DNA from 4 places in the Limnospira fusiformis SAG 85.79 genome. Region 3 is predicted to be linked to each of the others. Evidence: riboswitches for the same ligand, from Rfam matches in the RefSeq annotation. Region 3 holds a riboswitch; each other region holds the start of a gene.

Region 1 (4,691 bases), 1.1 Mb from region 3:
GCGCCGATAGAGACATCAAAGCGGACCTGATCATTGCCTTTTCCCGTGCAACCGTGAGCGATCGCATCTGCTCCGTATTTTTCGGCAACTTCCACCAAAACCTGAGCAATCAAAGGACGTGCTAAAGCCGTAGCCAGGGGGTAGCGGTTCTCATACAAAGCATTAGCTTGAATAGCCGGAAAAGCAAACTCCTGTACAAATCGCTGTTGTACATCAATCACTAAAGACTCACTCGCGCCAGAGTCGAGGGCCTTTTGTTTCACTGGTCCTAGTTCATCACCTTGTCCCAAGTCAACCGCCACAGTAATTACTTCAGCTACCCCAAACTCATTTTTGAGATAAGGAATACAGACAGAGGTATCTACACCACCAGAGTAGGCAAGTACAGCTTTTTCAGCGCGACCCATAATCTACCAAAGCTCCTAGATCAACAAACATTTCATTATCACCCCAATCGCCACCATTGAAAAGTAAGGCTGTAACAATTAGGTTATAGTTGCAGAGCATCGCCAACTGTCCCAGAAAATATATGTTTTTTAGCGTTGTTATCCCTACCTATAACCGTTTGCCGATTTTACAGAAGTGTCTGAGAGCATTGGAAAATCAAACCTATAGCGCCGCCGTGACTGGCTATGAGGTGGTGTTAGTCGATGATGGTTCCACTGATGGGACTGTGGAATGGTTGGGAACTAACACCCTCGAATTTCCCCATCTTCGCATCTACCAGCAAGACCACCAGGGACCAGCGGCGGCGCGAAATTTGGGAGTTGAACAGGCGAGGGGAGATCTGATTGTTTTTATCGATAGTGATTTGGTGGTAACTGATAGCTTTCTTGCCGCTCACGCTACCGCCTTAATTGCCAACTCTCAAAAAAGCGATCGCATCTTTACCTATGGTCGAGTTGTGAATACCTGCAATTTTGAAAATCCCACCACAGAACCCTATAAAATCACCGATTTTTCTGCCGCTTATTTTGCCACCGGAAATGTGGCGATCGCCCGCCATTGGCTAATCGAAGCCGGATTATTTGACCCTAAATTTCAGCTTTATGGTTGGGAAGACCTGGAACTAGGAGTTAGGCTAAAAAAATTAGGCTTAAAATTAATCAAATGCCCCGCCGCCGTCGGATATCATTGGCATCCCCCCTTTAACTTAGACCAAATACCCGCCCTAATTGAAAAAGAAAAACAAAGAGGCAGAATGGGGGTAGTTTTCTATCAAAAACATCCTACCTGGTCAGTCAAAATGATGATTCAAATGACCATTTTGCATCGGATACTCTGGGGCATTTTATCCCTAAGAGGTCAACTCAATGAAAGGACCATGGCGCATTTTTTACAGTGGTTAATTAATCGTGGTCAGCCTCAATTAGCCTTAGAAATTTCTCGGATTTTTTTAAATTGGTATAACGTCCAAGCCGTCCAACAATATTGGGCCAGGCGAGAGCAAACTTAATTAAATATTTGCCAGCTTGGTTCACTGTTGACCTACACATGATACAATAGCGCCAACTATAGGTTCTAGTGGGGAACAGCCACTAGGAGTAATGGGGAAAGTTCGGTGTAAATCCGGCGCTGTCCCGCAACTGTAATCAGATTTCCGGCTAATTTGTCCACCCCATCTGTGAGTCAGGATGCCCGCCTATAGTTATTTCTCACTCACAAATCTGCGAGGTACAGATGAGCAAAAATCATCGAATGATACACCTAATCGCCATGATTGGGTTAACATTTTATTTGGTAATAGGTGCAGCCACTCCAGCTCAAGCAATGCACATTATGGAAGGTTTTTTACCTATTACCTGGTCAATTTTTTGGTGGGTGTTAATCATCCCTTTCTGGGTTATTGGTTTTCAAAAACTCACCAAAATTACCCGAAACAACCCCGAACTAAAGCTATTAATTGCCCTAGCAGGAGCCTTTACGTTTGTCCTGTCAGCTCTAAAAATCCCCTCAGTTACAGGGAGTTGTTCTCACCCCACCGGAACCGGATTAGGAGTGGTTTTATTCGGACCGTCAGTGATGACAGTTTTAGGCAGTTTAGTCCTACTTTTCCAAGCCGTATTACTCGCTCACGGCGGTTTAACTACCTTGGGAGCTAATGTATTTTCTATGGCGATTGTCGGCCCTTGGGTTGCCTATGGCATTTATCAACTATTCTGCCAATTTAACCAACAAAAGTTAGGTATTTTCTTCGCAGCAGCCTTGGGAAGTTTAGCCACTTATTTAATTACCTCCATACAGTTAGCCGTAGCTTTTCCGGCTGCTTCTGGGGGGGTTATGGCTTCCTTTATCAAATTTGCGGGGATTTTTGCAGTCACTCAAATTCCCCTATCAATTAGTGAGGGACTATTAACGCTGGTAGTTTGGAATTGGTTAGAGTCCTACGCCTCAGAAGAACTGCAAACCTTGAAAATTGGGAAAGCTAATAGCTAAGTAAAATCATGACACCAACTTCTGATAAACCTGTAAAAAATGGCAATTTGTGGATGATTTTAGCTGTCGTTATTTTATCGGTAACGCCGCTAATTTTTATCCGAGGAGATTATGAGGGAGCCGATGAACAAGCCGAAAATCTCATCGGCGAAATTCAACCCAATTATCAACCCTGGTTTGAACCTATCTTAGAAGTTCCCAGTGGCGAAATTGAGAGCCTGTTATTTGTTTCTCAAGCTGCTATTGGTGCGGGTATCGTCGGCTATGTGATTGGCTTATATAAAGGCCGTAAACAAGGCAAAAATCGCTCATCCTAAATGTACCATCAAATTGATGCGATCGCCTATACCAATCGGTTAAGGTATTTACCCTCAGAACATAAGTTAGCCTTTGCCGCCATCCTGTTTTGTCTCAGTTTGGCGGCTCCCCCCCTCCTGCAAATATTGATCACCATTTGGGTGACAATTTGGGTCGTGATTTACGCTAAAATTCCCCTAGGAATTTATCTGAAATTGCAAGCCATCCCCTTCAGTTTTTGGTTAACTAGCATTCCCGCCTTACTATTGGGGGTGGTTAATTCAGCTAATATTGAATTAATTAAAACTGATATTATCTGGGAATTTAACCTAGGTAATATCTTGATATATTTCAGTAATCAAGGAATGCAACAAGCTGGTTTTCTACTAACTCGCTCCCTAGTTTTAAGCTCCTGTATGTATTTTCTTTTACTCACTACCCCCTTCGTCGAAATCATTAGAATTTTCCGTAAGATTGGCTGTCCCAGTTTAATCACAGAACTATTAATGTTAATGTATCGGTTTATTTTTATGTTAACTGAAACCGCTAGTCAATTATTAATCGCTCAACAGGTTCGTATCGGTTATGGTGACTGGAAAACTACAATCCGCAGTTTAGGAATTGTCACCAGTCAACTACTCCAACAAACCCTAGAAAATTATCGACAAATTTGTTTAGGATTAACCGCGCGGGGGTTTAACGGAGAGTTGCGGGTTTGGTCGGTTTCTCGCCATCAATCCAACCCTCGATATACCTGGGAAGGATGTTGTGGTTGTCTACTATTATTGGTGATTATTGGATGGTTGTATGTCATCGGAATTTGAGTTACTAGAATTTGATAATGTTCAGTATACTTACCCCGGTAGTCAGCAGCCAACTCTGGAAAATATCACTTGTCAATTTGGTAGATATCAGCGTTATGCTGTCATTGGACGTAATGGCTGCGGAAAAACTACCTTATTTCGATTAGCTAATGGGTTATATCGTCCTCAGTCCGGGGTGATTAGTTGGCGAGGTCAACCGCTACAATATAAACGGCGATGGTTGAATCAATTGCGCCAAAAGGTGGGTTTAGTGTTCCCAAATCCTGAACAGCAGTTAGTAGCAACTACCGTGTCAGAAGATATTTCCTATGGCTTGTGTAATTTGGGTTTATCTACCTCAGAAATTGCTCAACGGGTGCGCCAAATTTTGGCTGAATTTGATTTAGTGGGTTTGGCGGATTTCCCGATTAATTATCTGAGTTTGGGGCAGAAAAAAAGGGTGTCAATTGCTGATATAATGGTGTTGCAGCCACAACTCTTGTTTTTGGATGAACCTACGGCTTATCTTGACTCCTATCAAGTTACTAATTTTCACTGCTTATTAAATCAGATTCAACAGCGAGGAACTACTGTGGTTATCGCTACTCATAATTTGGATTTTGTCGAAGCCTGGGCGGATTGGGTTTTGGTACTTGATAGGGGAAAACTGGCTTTTCAAGGTACACCAGAAGCCGTTTTTAGTCAAAGTCAACAACTCCAAGATTTAGGTTTGGGGGTTCCTTTAGTGGGGGATTTAATTAATTGGTTACAAGCTGAGAATATGGCTTTATCTCAACCACAGTTAAATCAGATTCAGCAACAGATACGCGATCGCTATTGGCGGTCAAATTCTTAAAATTTGGTTAAAATTGGGCAGGTAGTGGTAATCCCCTTTGATCATGGTTTAATAATGCTTCTACCGCTTGACAATTGAGGGGACGGAAGAAAAAATAACCCTGTCCATATTTACACTTAAAATTCTGTAAATGGTGGAGTTGTTCGGCAGTTTCAATACCTTCGGCGATCGCATCCATCTTCAGACTTTCAGCCAAAGCCACAATGACCCGGACAATTTCCCGCTTATCCTCACCTTCGGGAATTTGACTAACAAATGAGCGGTCAATTTTGAGGATATCTACTGGGAATTTATGCAGA
Region 2 (4,691 bases), 1.5 Mb from region 3:
ATAAGGAGATTAAAGTGGTAAGCACCCCATTAAAAACAACAAAATCTGAGGAAATCTTTAGCGCCGCCCAAAAAATCATGCCAGGGGGGGTTAGCTCCCCAGTGCGTGCATTCAAATCCGTTGGCGGTCAACCCATAGTTTTCGATCGCGTCAAAGGAGCATACGTTTGGGACGTTGACGGGAACCAATATATTGACTATGTTGGCACTTGGGGGCCAGCTATTTGCGGTCATGCTCACCCAGAAGTAATCGCCGCTCTCCACGAAGCGCTAGAAAAAGGGACCAGTTTCGGCGCACCCTGCGCTCTAGAAAACGTTTTAGCGGAAATGGTGATCGACGCTGTTCCCAGCATCGAAATGGTAAGGTTTGTTAACTCTGGTACGGAAGCCTGTATGTCCGTACTGCGACTAATGCGAGCCTTTACGGGTCGCGAAAAAATCATCAAATTTGAGGGCTGCTACCACGGCCACGCGGATATGTTCCTAGTCAAAGCCGGATCGGGTGTGGCGACTCTCGGCTTACCCGATTCTCCCGGCGTACCTAAAAATGTGACTGTAAACACTCTCACCGCCCCCTACAATGACCTAGAAGCGGTCAAAAAACTATTTTCGGAAAATCCAGGTCAAATCGCAGGTATCATCCTAGAAGCCGTTGTAGGCAACTCTGGCTTTATTCCTCCTGATGCGGGTTTCCTGGAAGGTTTGCGGATGCTGACCGAGGAAAATGGCGCTTTACTGGTATTTGATGAGGTGATGACTGGCTTCCGCATTGCTTACGGTGGCGCTCAAGAAAAATTTGGTGTTACCCCAGATTTAACTACTTTGGGTAAAATTATCGGTGGTGGCTTACCTGTGGGAGCCTATGGCGGTCGTCAGGATATTATGGCTATGGTCGCGCCAGCAGGTCCTATGTACCAAGCGGGAACCCTATCAGGAAATCCCCTAGCCATGACGGCGGGAATTAAGACTCTGGAACTATTGCAAAAGCCGGGGACTTATGAATATCTCGACCAAATTACCAAAAAGCTGAGTAATGGCTTATTGGAAATTGCTAAAGAAACAGGTCATGCAGCCTGTGGTGGGCAAATTAGCGCGATGTTTGGGTTCTTTTTTACGGAGGGACCTGTTCATAATTATGATCATGCTAAAAAGTCGGATTTGGCGAAGTTTGGTCGCTTCCATCGAGGTATGTTAGAACGGGGTATTTATTTGGCTCCTTCACAATTTGAGGCTGGTTTTACTTCTTTTGTGCATACTGAGGAAGATATTGATCAAACTCTGGCGGCGGCGCGGGAAGTTTTATCTGGTCTGTAGATAATTCTGACAGTCAAGAACTGGGTTTTTTATGGAATTGATGGTTAAGTCTGTCTGGAATTCCCATAGAAAACCTGGTTTTTGCTGGGGTTTATCGGGCTAATCTTAACCTATTAATTTGGATGAGTAATTACTGTAAAAAAATCTTGATTTTGGGAGGAACGGCGGAAGCGACAGCCCTATATGATAGGGTTCAAACTATGGCGAATATAGAGGCGATCGCTTCTTTTGCGGGTCGCACTCAACAGCCAGTTACCCCGAAAGACCCGGCGGCTTTTCGGATTGGGGGTTTTGGCGGTGTTCAGGGTTTAATCGACTATTTAAAACAACAAAAAATTGATATTTTAATTGATGTTACCCACCCCTTTGCTGCCCAAATTTCTGACCATGCGGCTATAGCAGCTAATGAATGTGGAATTAAACGGTTAATGGTTGTCCGTCCGGCTTGGGAAAAAGTCCCCGGCGATAACTGGGTTGAGGTGGATAGTCACTCACAGGCTACTATGGTTTTATCAGGGTTAGCTGAACGGGTATTTTTAACTATTGGTCGTCAGGAACTTTCCGCCTATGCTGAACTAAAAGATATCTGGTTTTTAATGCGGATGATTGACCCACCTCAGCCGAATTTACCTATACCTAGGGGGGAATTATTGTTACAAAGGGGGCCGTTTTCGGTGGTAGATGAACTGTCAATTTTACGGGAATATCAACTGGGTGCAATTGTTAGTAAAAATAGCGGCGGTGATGCTACCTACGCCAAAATTGTGGCGGCGCGAGAGTTGAAATTACCTGTGGTTATGGTGCAACGTCCTCCCATTCCTATGGGGGAAACAGTGGCTGATATTGAGTCGGCGATCGCTTGGTTACACCAACAATAAACCGCCTTTTTAGTTATGGTTTCAGCACTGACCATTGAGTGACAGTAGCTAAGGGTTTCCAGCCTAAAAAATTGCCAATGGCTGCAGTTCTTTCAATGCCAATTCGGGTAAGTTCACCCCCGAATTTATTATGCCATTGTAACAGAAGTAACTCACTCTCAACTGTGACTGTATTAGCCACTAGACGACCTCCCGATCGCAATTTTTTCCAACAGGTTTCTAATAGACCTGGGGTGGTAATACCACCACCAATAAAAATGGCATCAGGGGAAGGTAAATTAATTAATGATTCGGGTGCTTTTCCGGCTATTATTTGCAGGTCTGGAGTCCCTAAAGCTGTGGCATTATCAGCAATATATTCTAAGCGTCTGGGATGCTGTTCTATGGCGATACTTTGACAACGGCGATCGCTTCTCATCCACTCAATACCAATGGACCCACAACCTGCACCGACATCCCATAAAAGTTGTCCCGGTAGGGGAGATAATCGACTGAGAGTAATCGCTCGGACCTCCTGTTTAGTTAACTGTCCGTCGTGGTGGTAGGCGCTGTCAGGAAGTCCCGGGAAACTAGGGGAAAAGTTAACGGGATTAGAACTAATACACTCTACGGCGATCGCATTTAAATCAGCCACTTCGTCAACATCCCAAGAGGAAGCGATACCCGAAATTTGTCTCTCTTTTTTGCCTCCCAAATGTTCCAACACCACGATTAAACTATCACCAAATCCTTGATGTGTTAGGAGTTCAGCCACGGCGGCGGGAGTGCGACGATTAGCACTTAAAATTAACAGATGCGCACCCCCATAAATTACCCGATTTAATAAAGCCAGGGGACGACCACATAAACTCAGGGTTTCTACATCGGTTACAGACCAACCCAAACGACTACAAATTAGGCTAAATGTAGAGGGAGAAGGAATTATAGTAATTTCCTCAAGGGGTAGGCGACGGGTAAGGGTAACGCCAATACCATACCACATCGGATCGCCACTAGCTAAAACACAGACGGGTTGACCACGGCGGCGGATAATTTCTGCGATCGACTCATCCAGAGGAGAAGTCCAGAGGAGTTTTTCTCGTTTATCCTCCGGGGGTAACATTGCTAAATGACGTTGACCACCGACAACTACTGAAGCCATAGATAAAAGCGATCGCGCCGTGGCGCTTAACCCTTCTAACCCATCTTCCCCAATTCCTACAATTGATAACCATTTGTGGGAAAAATCCCTGCTGACCATGATTTATAGTTAAAATACCAGTATTCATGATATAGTATTTGGGCTTGTAGTTGGGAAAGTTCGGTGAGATTCCGACACTGTGCCGCAACTGTAATACAATTTTCTGAGTCAGAATGCCAACTACAAGTTATTGATGAGTTGTCAAAATCAGCTAATTTTGCGGCTCATTCTCTGCGTCGCATGGAGAAACAAATCACCATGAATTGGTTAGTTAAAGCAAATGTTTGTCCGGGTCTATTTTATGGAACCCACGCCCAGGATGGTTTTTTAATCCGCATTCGGACTCCGGGCGGATTAATTAATAGTAAACAGGGTAAATTATTGGGTTATTTATTAACGGAGTGGGGAGGGACGCTACAAGTAACTAATCGCGCTAATTTACAAATTCGGGGAGTGCAAAAACCACCAACTAGCGCCGTTTTTGAGATGCTGCAAAAATTAAATTTAGCTGCTCAAAATCCCCACATAGACCACCTACGCAATATTATGGGTAGTCCGACGGCGGGAATTGATAGCCAGGAGTTAATTGATACTAGTCCCCTGATTAAAGCCCTGGATAATCTGATTCAAAATCACCCGTTAATTGGCGAACTTAGTCCTAAGTTTAGCATCGGAGTTGATGGGGGGGGGACTGTGGGAATTGGTATCCGTTCTCCGGTGGCTTGGGAACATCGATATAATGAGATTCAGCTTAATGCGATCTCGGTAGATGATGGGAATAATAGCATTAATTTTCAGTTGGCGATCGCCGGAGATAAAAAGCTATATAATACCCAACTTGTCATCACGCCAGAACAATGTTTATCTGTAGTCGCTACCCTTATTAATGTCTATGGGGAGTATGTCCGAAACAACCCCTTAGATACCGGGAAAAAGCCTCGGATGAAACAGCTAATTGACCATCTAGGATTAGATACATATATCCAGCAAGTCAACAGCCAACTAACCCAGCCCTTGCCGATATTGTCCGCTGAACCTACCCCCAGCCAACCCTATCATCATTTAGGAATTTATCCCCAAAAAAACGCCGAATTGTGTTATATTGGGATATCATTACACCTAGGACAAATTAATGCACAACAATGGTTAGGATTAGTAGAACTTTCAGAAACCTTTGGTAATGCCGAGTTAAGATTAACCCCTTGGCAAACAATTATAATGCCAGATATTCCCCATCAACAAATCAGCCAATTATTGCCGAAACTATCTTTATTAGGCTTCGCGGAAATTGAGTCAAATCAAGTGGCGATCGCTGCTTGT
Region 3 (4,691 bases):
GGAGGGCATCTGCTTCGTCTTTGCGTAAACTCAGGTTAAATCCCCTGACCTCAATTTGGGTTGGGTCTCCTAAAGGTGCGTGGCGTTTGACTGTAAATTCCACCCCTGGAGTTAATCCCATGGCTAATAATTTCCGTTTGTAGCTACGGGCGGCGGGGTCATAACCAACCACCCGCAACCGAGAACCGATCGCCGCATGGCGCAACTGCACAACATTAGTCTTATTCATTGATGAGAGTTTCCTTTTCGACTGGGTGAGGTTTTCTGTGGCGACCTGAATATTCTCAGCCATATCTGCCCCCAGTCCTAAGCGATGGTCGCCTAGGGCGATAATCACTGATCCACTGGTTGTGGAACTAATGACATTTAATTCTACACCTGGCATTAACCCCATCCCCATTAGACGGGTATTGCCTCCGGCACAATTGAGAGCAACTATATATAAGCGATCGCCTACCTTCGCCTCGGACAAAGCAAAGGTTCCCGGAATTGATGATTCGCCCACTACAACCAATGATTCTGGTGATTCACTTATGGTGCGAGCATGACCAGTGTTGTCTTTGAGGTAAGTAAATCCTGACCAGCTTGAGCCACCATCAAAGCCGTTCACGGATACATCGGCACAGTAGTTATCATTGTCCATAATCTATTGGCTCTCTGTTGAGCTAATTGAGAATTAATTTTAATTAATACCATGTAACTAAGTAAAAATCCCATTGTTAATAAATTTTTAACAAACCCCCTTGTTTGGAAAAAGCAAAAGATTATACTACAAAAATTAATTTTGTCAACCCCTTGCAATATTTGTTTGCAGTGTGTTACATTTGTTTACAAGAAGTCAGAGAGGCAAAAATACTATGGTTCGTGGACAAATTATGGAAGAAGGTGGACGCGCAAATGTTTACGCGATCGAACCCCAAGTATATGTAGAGGAATCGCAACAATTCGGTTTCAACAAATACGCAGAGAAACTCAACGGACGACTAGCTATGATCGGGTTTATATCCGCCCTAGCCTTAGAAGCATTAACCGGACATGGTGTAATTGGCTGGTTAACTAGCCTGTAAAACCCAGATTTTGTCAACCTATAATTCAGTAGCATTTCGGAGACTTGTATGAAAACAGATTTTAACTTTCCTAACAAATACTTAATCGGACCTGTAATCTTTCGACCGGACTTTAACAGTACCTCAGAAGTAATTACAGCTAACCAAGCCTGGTCTTTATTCTTCACAGGTGGTCAGGAAGACAAAGCCCTTGGTTATAATGCAGAATACGGCAGGTTTTTTACAAATTTACTGATGGCGATCGCCGTTAGTGGCGCTATTGGGGCTTTGATTTTCACTAACTTAGTCTAAGTCATCAAATTTACCTATCTCTCCCTATTCACTAATAACAAACCGTCCCTGTTTAGAAATAAGCAGGGACTTTTTTGGTTTTTCCCCGAATTCGCCCAACCTGTGATAAGATATTCCCGATATCGGTTCTAAGGGAAATCAGCCTTTAGAGGAAAGGGGGAAAGTCCGGTGTAAGTCCGGCGCTGTCCCGCGACTGTGATGGGACTCTGTTAGTCTCTCAGTCAGAATGCCCGCCGATAAGTAACCTATTGTTGATTCATCTGCGAGGTATGGATGATGGTTGATTTAGTATTTTCACAATCTAAATATCATAGCGATCGCCCATCTAAACTCTAGGAAAATCTCAACATTTATAGATAGCAAATCGCTATAATTTCGGAGGAGTCAAAAAACCGTGCATAAAATTCCTGTAACCATTATCACCGGATTTTTAGGGGCTGGAAAAACCACCCTGATCCGCCATTTACTGCAAAATAACCAAGGTCGTCGGATCGCGGTATTAGTCAATGAATTTGGCGAAGTAGGTATTGATGGCGAAATCCTCAAATCTTGCCAAGTTTGTGACGAAGAAGAAACGGAAACTAATATCATCGAATTAGCGAATGGTTGTCTGTGTTGCACCGTCCAGGAAGAGTTTTTGCCGACTATGCAAGAACTACTTAAACGCCAAGATGCGATTGATTCGATATTAATAGAAACCTCTGGTTTGGCTTTACCAAAGCCACTGGTTCAAGCCTTCCGATGGCCGGAAATTCGCACGAAAGCGACGGTAGATGGTGTGATTACGGTAGTTGATAGTGAAGCCCTAGCCAATGGTCAACTGGTGGGAGATTTAGAGGCTTTAGAAAAGCAGCGTCAAGCGGATGAAACTTTGGAACATGAAACACCAATCGAGGAGTTATTTGAAGACCAGTTAGCTTGTGCTGATTTGGTACTTTTGACGAAAGGCGATCGCATTGATGAAGAGTCTCAGCAGCGGGTTCAACAATGGCTAAAACAGGAGTTAACCCCAGGAGTGCAGACGGTTTCCTGTCAGCAAGGTAAAATTTCGGCTGACATATTATTAGGCTTTAATGCAGCGGTAGAAGACCATCTGGACAGTCGCCCTAGTCACCATGACCAGGAAGAAGAACACGAACACGATGATGATATCAATGCTGTGCATTTAGTCTTAGATCCAGTTAAGGACTCCGCCAGTTTAGTTAATCAATTAAAAGCGATCGCCCAGCAGTGGGAAATCTACCGCATCAAAGGTTTTATAGCCGTAGCAAATAAACCCATGCGGATGGTAGTTCAAGGAGTCGGAAACCGATTTGATACCTTCTTCGATCGCCCCTGGAAAGCCGACGAACCTCGCCAAACTCAACTGGTGTTTATTGGTCGTAGTCTTAATCAAGAACAAATAGCCACTTCTTTGCAGTCAGAAACCATGGCGTTAAACAGGTAGAAATCTTATCAATTTTGGTGATTTTAATAATGCGATCGTCCTTATTTAAACAGTAGTAAAATTCACAGCGTCGCCAAAATAGCCCCAATACAACCACACTTTACGCTACTTTCCGTCTCGTCTCCATCCCACCTTCTCCTCCTAATACCATATTGCGTCCCCCAGGTATTCCCCATCTAGTTCACTCTCTAAGTCATGATAGGTTTACCTTTGGATACCCACATTTGATCAATGGTTCGCAAATTCTGACAGAAAAACTGTTTAATCATCTATGGTTCAAAAACGAACAATTGAGGAATTGCATCAGTCAGCATCTTTATTCTAGCCAAAGTTTTTGGTTCAACAACAACTCGAACAGAGTATTATCCCGGTGCTGATTGAAACCCAACAGCAGTTTCTCTCAATTCTAGCCTTGGAATTAGAAAATCCCCTAGATATATTTACCACTTTAGAAATATCAAAGCTCTCTGCTAATTTATTCCTCAAACACCTTCTGATCTTAGCAGATTTTGGAGGTGAAAAACTACAACGTTTAAATCAAGAGTTTGATTTATTGTTCCCCGATGGAGAATTAGAGTATATTTGGAACAACACTCAATTTTGTTATCGTTTTCAGGTGTTACCCATATCAGGAATATTATCAAACCAAAAACTCAACGTTTCCAGCCAGAAATTACTGTTAAGGAAACAAACTCTGTCTGAAGTTTATAAAGATATTATTGTCGTCCTCCTGTTTGCTGGAGATTCAACAAATCCTAAAATTTCTGGCATTTTTAAGACTTGGGGATGTCAGATTGGACAATTAATGGGTAAGTATGATGAACTTTCCGAGTTTATACGCCAGCGTTATATTTATCTAAGCCGTATTACCGCAGGAGCTAAAAGTAATGATTTAGGTCAGCTTTTGCAACGTCATATATATCAATATTTAGGTAAAAATTTAAATCAAAATGATATTAATATCAACCTCAATTCTACCATCCCTGGAGTCAGTCATAAGCAAACAGGAAAAAGAGACACTAACTTTGATATTGTCGTAAGTAAAGGTGAAAAATATATAGCAATTGAAATTAGCTTTCAGGAAACCACAAATAGCACAATTGAGCGGAAAGCGGGTCAAGCAAAATCAAGATTTGAGCAGATTGATGGCTTGGGTTACAAGATTATTTATATTATTGATGGAGTCGGTAACTTCCAACGCCAATCTGCTCTGAATACCATTGATGAGTATAGCCACTTGCTTCTGGCATTTTCTGAGTCAGAACTGAATTACTTACACTACTTTATTCTCGACTTTATAGAAAATGAAAACCGTTAAATTTATAGATTTATTCGCCGGAATTGGGGGATTGCGCCTCGGCTTTGAACAGGCGCTTGAGTCTTTAGGTTGCATTCCTGATTGTCTCCTCAGTAGTGAAATTGATGGGGATGCTAGACAGGTTTATCAAGCTAACTTTTCCGAAACTCCCCAAGGCGATATTCAGACCATTCCCTCCCTTCCCCCCCATCATGTTTTGCTGGCTGGATTTCCCTGTCAAAGTTTTTCATACGCCGGGAAAAAAGCTGGTTTTGGAGATACACGGGGAACCTTGTTTTTTGAGATTTTACGTCTCATGGATAGCCAACAACCCCAGGCTTTTATTTTTGAGAATGTTCGCGGTTTAGTCACCCATGACCAAGGGAAAACTATCAACACAATTCGCCAAAAAATGCAAGAGCGTGGTTATAGTTTTGACCTATTTTTACTGAATAGCTCCAACTATGGTGTTCCCCAAAATCGCGTCCGAGCCTATATGATGGGTGTTCTGAACCAAACCCCTCACTTCAACCTAGTGTCAGATTTGGGTGCTAAGGATTCTCACTCTTATGAGTCCGGTCAACTGTCT
Region 4 (4,691 bases), 1.7 Mb from region 3:
GTAAGTCCCACTAGGAGGCTATTTCGGGCATTGCAGCCTTATTTGACTCCTAAACGTCTCGCACCATGATTGGATTTTACCATGAATCCGACTTGATGAGTATGTCGTCAGGGAAATTTGGCATGGTCTGGGGTTTGACCGTATACTCATTATTGAGTTGCGAATCTTTTGGGGTATTGTACCTTATTGTCCTAAGATGTAAAGCAAATATTGGATTAAATTCTTGCTCCTGATCCGAAACGGTATAACATTACTGATACATTTACGCGACACTTATCCGGTTGTTCCCGGACAATGCGACGATAGCACTATTACCCGTTAAGGTAACAGAGGCGGTATCCCGCAAAGCTTTTAGAAAGATTCCAAAAGCACCGTTCCAGTCCCTGGGTAGAGTGAACCCACACTCCGGACATCGGAACACTTTTGAGCCACCTAGCTGGGAATGCACATGACCACAGTGAGTACAGGTTTTGCTGGTGTATTCTTCCGTCACATCTACAACTGTGGTTCCAGTTATCTCGGCTTGATGTCTCAGGGTTAGTTTGAATCGATAATGCGCCCATGTCAGCATGGCGCGGGCAGTCTTGGATTTGATTTTCCGCTTCACCTTGGCAACCATGTTGGAAGTCTCGAAGGTGGGCAGAAAAATTATGCTGTAGTCATTAGTCAAGTAATGAGCAATTTGTTTGTGGGCTTCATCAACTAGATTGCGGATTTTGGTTCTCATTCGTTGAGCCGCTTGCCTCATCCGTCGCCTTCTTGAACGACAGGGTTCCTTGGCGATTCGGCTCATCAAATCATCCAAATGTTGACATAGCCTAGTAATGCCTCCAATATCCCCGGAGCCCAATTCCAGAAATCGTGAACCATCAAACCCAGTTATGAAAGTTCGCACACCCGGGTCTAATGCAATTACGCCATTCGCTTCAGTTGGGGTAACGGCAACTGGCTCAGGGAAAATCGCCAACCATCGACCTTTGGTAAACACCAACTGAGTCCCTTGCCCGCAAGTTTTAGGGATGGGTTCGGAAACCATGAAAGTTAATCCTTTCGTTAGTCTTGGATACCAACTCCCTGAAGAGAAATTAGCATCGTTAAACTTGATGGCTTGAGAACTATCCCGACAGCTCCTAAACCTTGCGCCAGGACTGGCTGAAAAGGCGAGATAGGCATCAAAGATGGCATTTTGCCGAATGTGGCAGGGTGTTTCTTTGACCCATTCGGGTAAGTCACTCTGCATCACTTTATTGCGTAACTTTAACTTGCTTAGTCGTTTACCACTCCTAGATAATGCAATTGCTTGGTTGTAGCAATACCGACAAGCGGCCAGCCATTTACGCCAGACTTGATTTAGCTCGGGGCTGGGGTAAATCCGGATCTTCTTTGACCTGAGTTTTGTATTTACTCCGTCCGTATAATCTGGAGCTAAAGCAGTGGAGGAGGGCGAGGATGTCCTCAACCATTTCTGGTTCTGGACTGAGACTTGTCTGGTTGAGAACCATGAGTGAGCACCTGTTTTACTCACAGAGCCATCGAAACCAGTCAAATCCCCATATTGCCAATCGGTCTTTGTGGGCAACGACAACCATGCGGACATCTCCTGACAAATGATGTCCCAGTAAGGCCAGCATTTTCTTTCCCTTGAAGTTGAGCCCGCCTCCGATTTCTGAGACGACTTCTGCTTCGGGGTAGAGGTTGGACAGTGCGGCCACCTGTCGGTTGAGGTCGGACTGCTGGGCGCGGCTACTAACTCTGGCATAGATAACGACTTTGCGTTTGTCACTGCCTGATTTGGCAGTATATCACTCAACGTTGTATCGTCGTTGCCCAGCGGGGGTTCTGATGGTGTCGATTGAGCCATTGTCGTCCCATCTGCGGAGTGTTCTTTCATGGACTCGAAGGATTTGGGCCGCTTCCTTGGGTTTGACATATCTGGCAATAGGTTTATCCTCAACCCTTCTCGCTTATTATACCGTATTGCCCTAAAATATTAACCGAATTTGTGATTAAATCATGCTCTCGTGCCGTGGCTCTCCCATGGACTTTGGGCGGCTTGGCCGCTTGGTGAAACCCTAAGCCCTAGAAACCGGGTTGCTGACATCTATCGTTGTTCCCCCAGTTTACAGTAACTTTGCCATGATTTCGTCAAATCTCCGCTTTGTGTGTTATCATGCTTAAATATTGTCGGTTCTGATGGGGAGCAGCCATCAGACGTAAGGGGGAAAGTCCGGCGTAAATCCGGCGCTGTCCCGCAGCTGTGAGGAGAGACACAACTCTCTAAGTCAGAATGCCCGCCGAACTGTCTCCTCTGGAGATGCACCAAACTGTTATTTTTCGTCTGCGAGGTACGGATGATGGTTCGTTTAGCTTTTTCACAATTAATATTGCCTTCATTTTTTAGGACGACTCCCCTGGCGTTGCATGGGTAGCGCCCTGATTTGAAATTGCCATTTTGAGAAAACTAGCCTTATGTAGACATTGACTGGCAGATGGTCACTCATGCTAACGGTGATTTGAATCAGTCTGGTCTGAGTATTGCTTAACTCAATTGGGCAGATATTCTGCTGCTTTGAATTGTTCACTCCGCTGGTTTGTCGCGGGGATGGACTAGATTTCTATGACTATTTTCAGCGTTAGGACGCGACAATTTATGACCTTGGAAACATACACTCAAACCCGTCTGGAAACCGCGACTATCGGCTATCCTCGTATTGGTAAAAGTCGCGAGTTAAAAAAGGCATTAGAAGCCTTTTGGCGGGGTAAATCGGACGCAGAAACCCTCATCCAGACTCGGAATGAAGTTGAGTTCAAAAACTGGGAAACTCAACGACAAGCAGGCATCGATCGCATTGGTATTGGCGACATGAGCCTCTACGATCACGTTTTAGACTGGAGCATCCGCTTAGGCATCATTCCCGAACGGTTTGCATCCTTTAGCGGACTCGACCGTTATTTTGCCATGGCGCGGGGTAAGGATGGCATTGCCGCCCTGGAAATGACCAAATGGTTCGACACCAACTATCACTACCTCGTCCCAGAAATTCCCGAAACATTACAGCCAGCCGACTTTAGCGATTTCCTGCAAACCGTGCATCGCGCTCAAACCTTATTAGGCGATCGCGCTGTTCCCATTGTTTTGGGTCCGGTGACTTTGCTGCGGCTGAGTCGTTTGGAGATGAATCAAGACCAAGCGGGAAAACAACTAGGCGATCGCTATCTCCTGCTTCTCCAGGAACTCCAAAAAATGGGTGTCGCTGAAGTCCAAATCCATGAACCTGCTTTAGTCTTCGGAGATGCTGCCAACTTTAAACAACTCTATCAATCAACTTATCAATCTCTCAGCCAAGTCGGCTTACCCATTCACCTGGTCACCTACTTTGATGACTTGGGAGACAATTACCCCTGGGTGATGGAATTACCCGTCGCTGGCATTAGTTTAGACTTCACCCGTGGGCGTAACCTAGAGTTACTGCAACAGTATGGTTTCCCCGACGATAAAGAGTTGGGGGCGGGAATTGTCGATGCCCGCAATGTATGGAAAATTCGCCCGGACTCCGTTTTGTCAACCCTGGAAGCCATTTCCCGTGTCACCCCTAACCTGCGGATTCAGCCGTCTGCTTCCCTGCAATTTGTGCCATACGATGCCCAGCGAGAAACCAAACTCCCCGAACCCTTGCGGTCCGTTTTGAGCTTTGCTGAACAGAAGTTAGTAGAAATCACACTGCTGGCTGATTGGGCCGATCGCTCCTATGGAACCCAAGAACCTGACAAGTATCTGGAAGTCATCCTCCGGCAATGGCAAACCTTCCAGGAATTTAGCCCAGTTAATCAGGGGGTAAAAGAACGCCTGCAAAATCTGACCTCCCAGGATTTAGAGCGGACTTTGCCTTATGAACAACGTCAAGAACGCCAGCCCGTTTTGCCCCCATTCCCCACCACCACCATCGGGTCTTTCCCCCAAACCTCCGAAGTGCGGCAACTGCGGGTGAAACTGAAACGGGGTGACATTACCCAAGCCGAATATGAAGCGGCGATCGATGCCGAAATTGCCAAGTGCATCCAATTCCAAGAAGAAGCCGGACTCGATGTATTAGTGCATGGGGAATTTGAGCGCACCGACATGGTGGAATTTTTCGGGCAACAGTTATCAGGCTTTGCCTTTACTGAACATGGTTGGGTGCAAAGTTACGGCAGCCGTTGCGTGCGTCCCCCGATTATTTATGGAGATGTCGCCCGCACCGGACCCATGACAGTTCGAGAGTTCAAGGTAGCCCAATCCCTGACCGATAAAATTGTCAAAGGGATGCTAACCGGTCCGGTCACCATGATTAACTGGTCATTTACCCGCACCGATATTCCGCGCAGTAAACAAGCCATGCAGATTGCCTTAGCCTTGCGGGATGAAGTAGCCGACTTAGAAGCCGCGGGGGCGAAGATGGTACAAATTGATGAACCTGCCTTGCGGGAAGGGCTGCCTCTGAAGCCAGAACGTTGGGATGAGTATCTATCCTGGGCGGTGGATGCTTTCCGTCTGTCTGCGGCTATAGCCAAACCGGAAACCCAAATCCATACCCATATGTGTTACTCGGAATTTGGGGATATTATTGGGCATATTGAGCGGTTGGATGCGGATGTGTTGTCCATTGAAAATAGCCGCAGCAATAACGAAACCCTGTTTGAAATTACTGATG

The links. Region 3 has a riboswitch for cobalamin ahead of cobW (cobalamin biosynthesis protein CobW). Riboswitches for the same ligand answer to the same signal wherever they lie in the genome.
Region 1: another riboswitch for cobalamin. It lies ahead of HFV01_RS13325 (energy-coupling factor ABC transporter permease); the one in region 3 lies ahead of cobW (cobalamin biosynthesis protein CobW).
Region 2: another riboswitch for cobalamin. It lies ahead of cobG (precorrin-3B synthase); the one in region 3 lies ahead of cobW (cobalamin biosynthesis protein CobW).
Region 4: another riboswitch for cobalamin. It lies ahead of metE (5-methyltetrahydropteroyltriglutamate--homocysteine S-methyltransferase); the one in region 3 lies ahead of cobW (cobalamin biosynthesis protein CobW).

Annotation. Positions count from the first base shown of each region.
Region 1 covers NZ_CP051185.1:2,815,613-2,820,303, reverse strand. Annotated here, with positions in the region: gene HFV01_RS13335 (argininosuccinate synthase) at 1-407, opposite strand, end outside; gene HFV01_RS13330 (glycosyltransferase family 2 protein) at 530-1,456, shown strand; cobalamin riboswitch at 1,500-1,660, shown strand; gene HFV01_RS13325 (energy-coupling factor ABC transporter permease) at 1,681-2,436, shown strand; gene HFV01_RS13320 (energy-coupling factor ABC transporter substrate-binding protein) at 2,445-2,753, shown strand; gene cbiQ (cobalt ECF transporter T component CbiQ) at 2,754-3,557, shown strand; gene HFV01_RS13310 (energy-coupling factor ABC transporter ATP-binding protein) at 3,541-4,392, shown strand; gene HFV01_RS13305 (sensor domain-containing protein) at 4,400-4,691, opposite strand, start outside.
Region 2 covers NZ_CP051185.1:3,229,303-3,233,993, reverse strand. Annotated here, with positions in the region: gene hemL (glutamate-1-semialdehyde 2,1-aminomutase) at 15-1,313, shown strand; gene HFV01_RS15165 (cobalt-precorrin-6A reductase) at 1,436-2,191, shown strand; gene cbiE (precorrin-6y C5,15-methyltransferase (decarboxylating) subunit CbiE) at 2,205-3,431, opposite strand; adenosylcobalamin-variant (AdoCbl-variant) riboswitch at 3,475-3,558, shown strand; gene cobG (precorrin-3B synthase) at 3,570-4,691, shown strand, end outside.
Region 3 covers NZ_CP051185.1:1,760,330-1,765,020, forward strand. Annotated here, with positions in the region: gene HFV01_RS08285 (ferrous iron transport protein A) at 1-643, opposite strand, end outside; gene HFV01_RS08290 (CAB/ELIP/HLIP family chlorophyll-binding protein) at 858-1,067, shown strand; gene HFV01_RS08295 (hypothetical protein) at 1,116-1,358, shown strand; cobalamin riboswitch at 1,465-1,610, shown strand; gene cobW (cobalamin biosynthesis protein CobW) at 1,753-2,805, shown strand; gene HFV01_RS08305 (DpnII family type II restriction endonuclease) at 3,140-4,123, shown strand; gene dcm (DNA (cytosine-5-)-methyltransferase) at 4,110-4,691, shown strand, end outside.
Region 4 covers NZ_CP051185.1:64,424-69,114, reverse strand. Annotated here, with positions in the region: gene HFV01_RS00345 (RNA-guided endonuclease InsQ/TnpB family protein) at 263-1,372, opposite strand; partial or broken gene HFV01_RS00340 (IS607 family transposase) at 1,335-1,940, opposite strand; cobalamin riboswitch at 2,169-2,313, shown strand; gene metE (5-methyltetrahydropteroyltriglutamate--homocysteine S-methyltransferase) at 2,651-4,691, shown strand, end outside.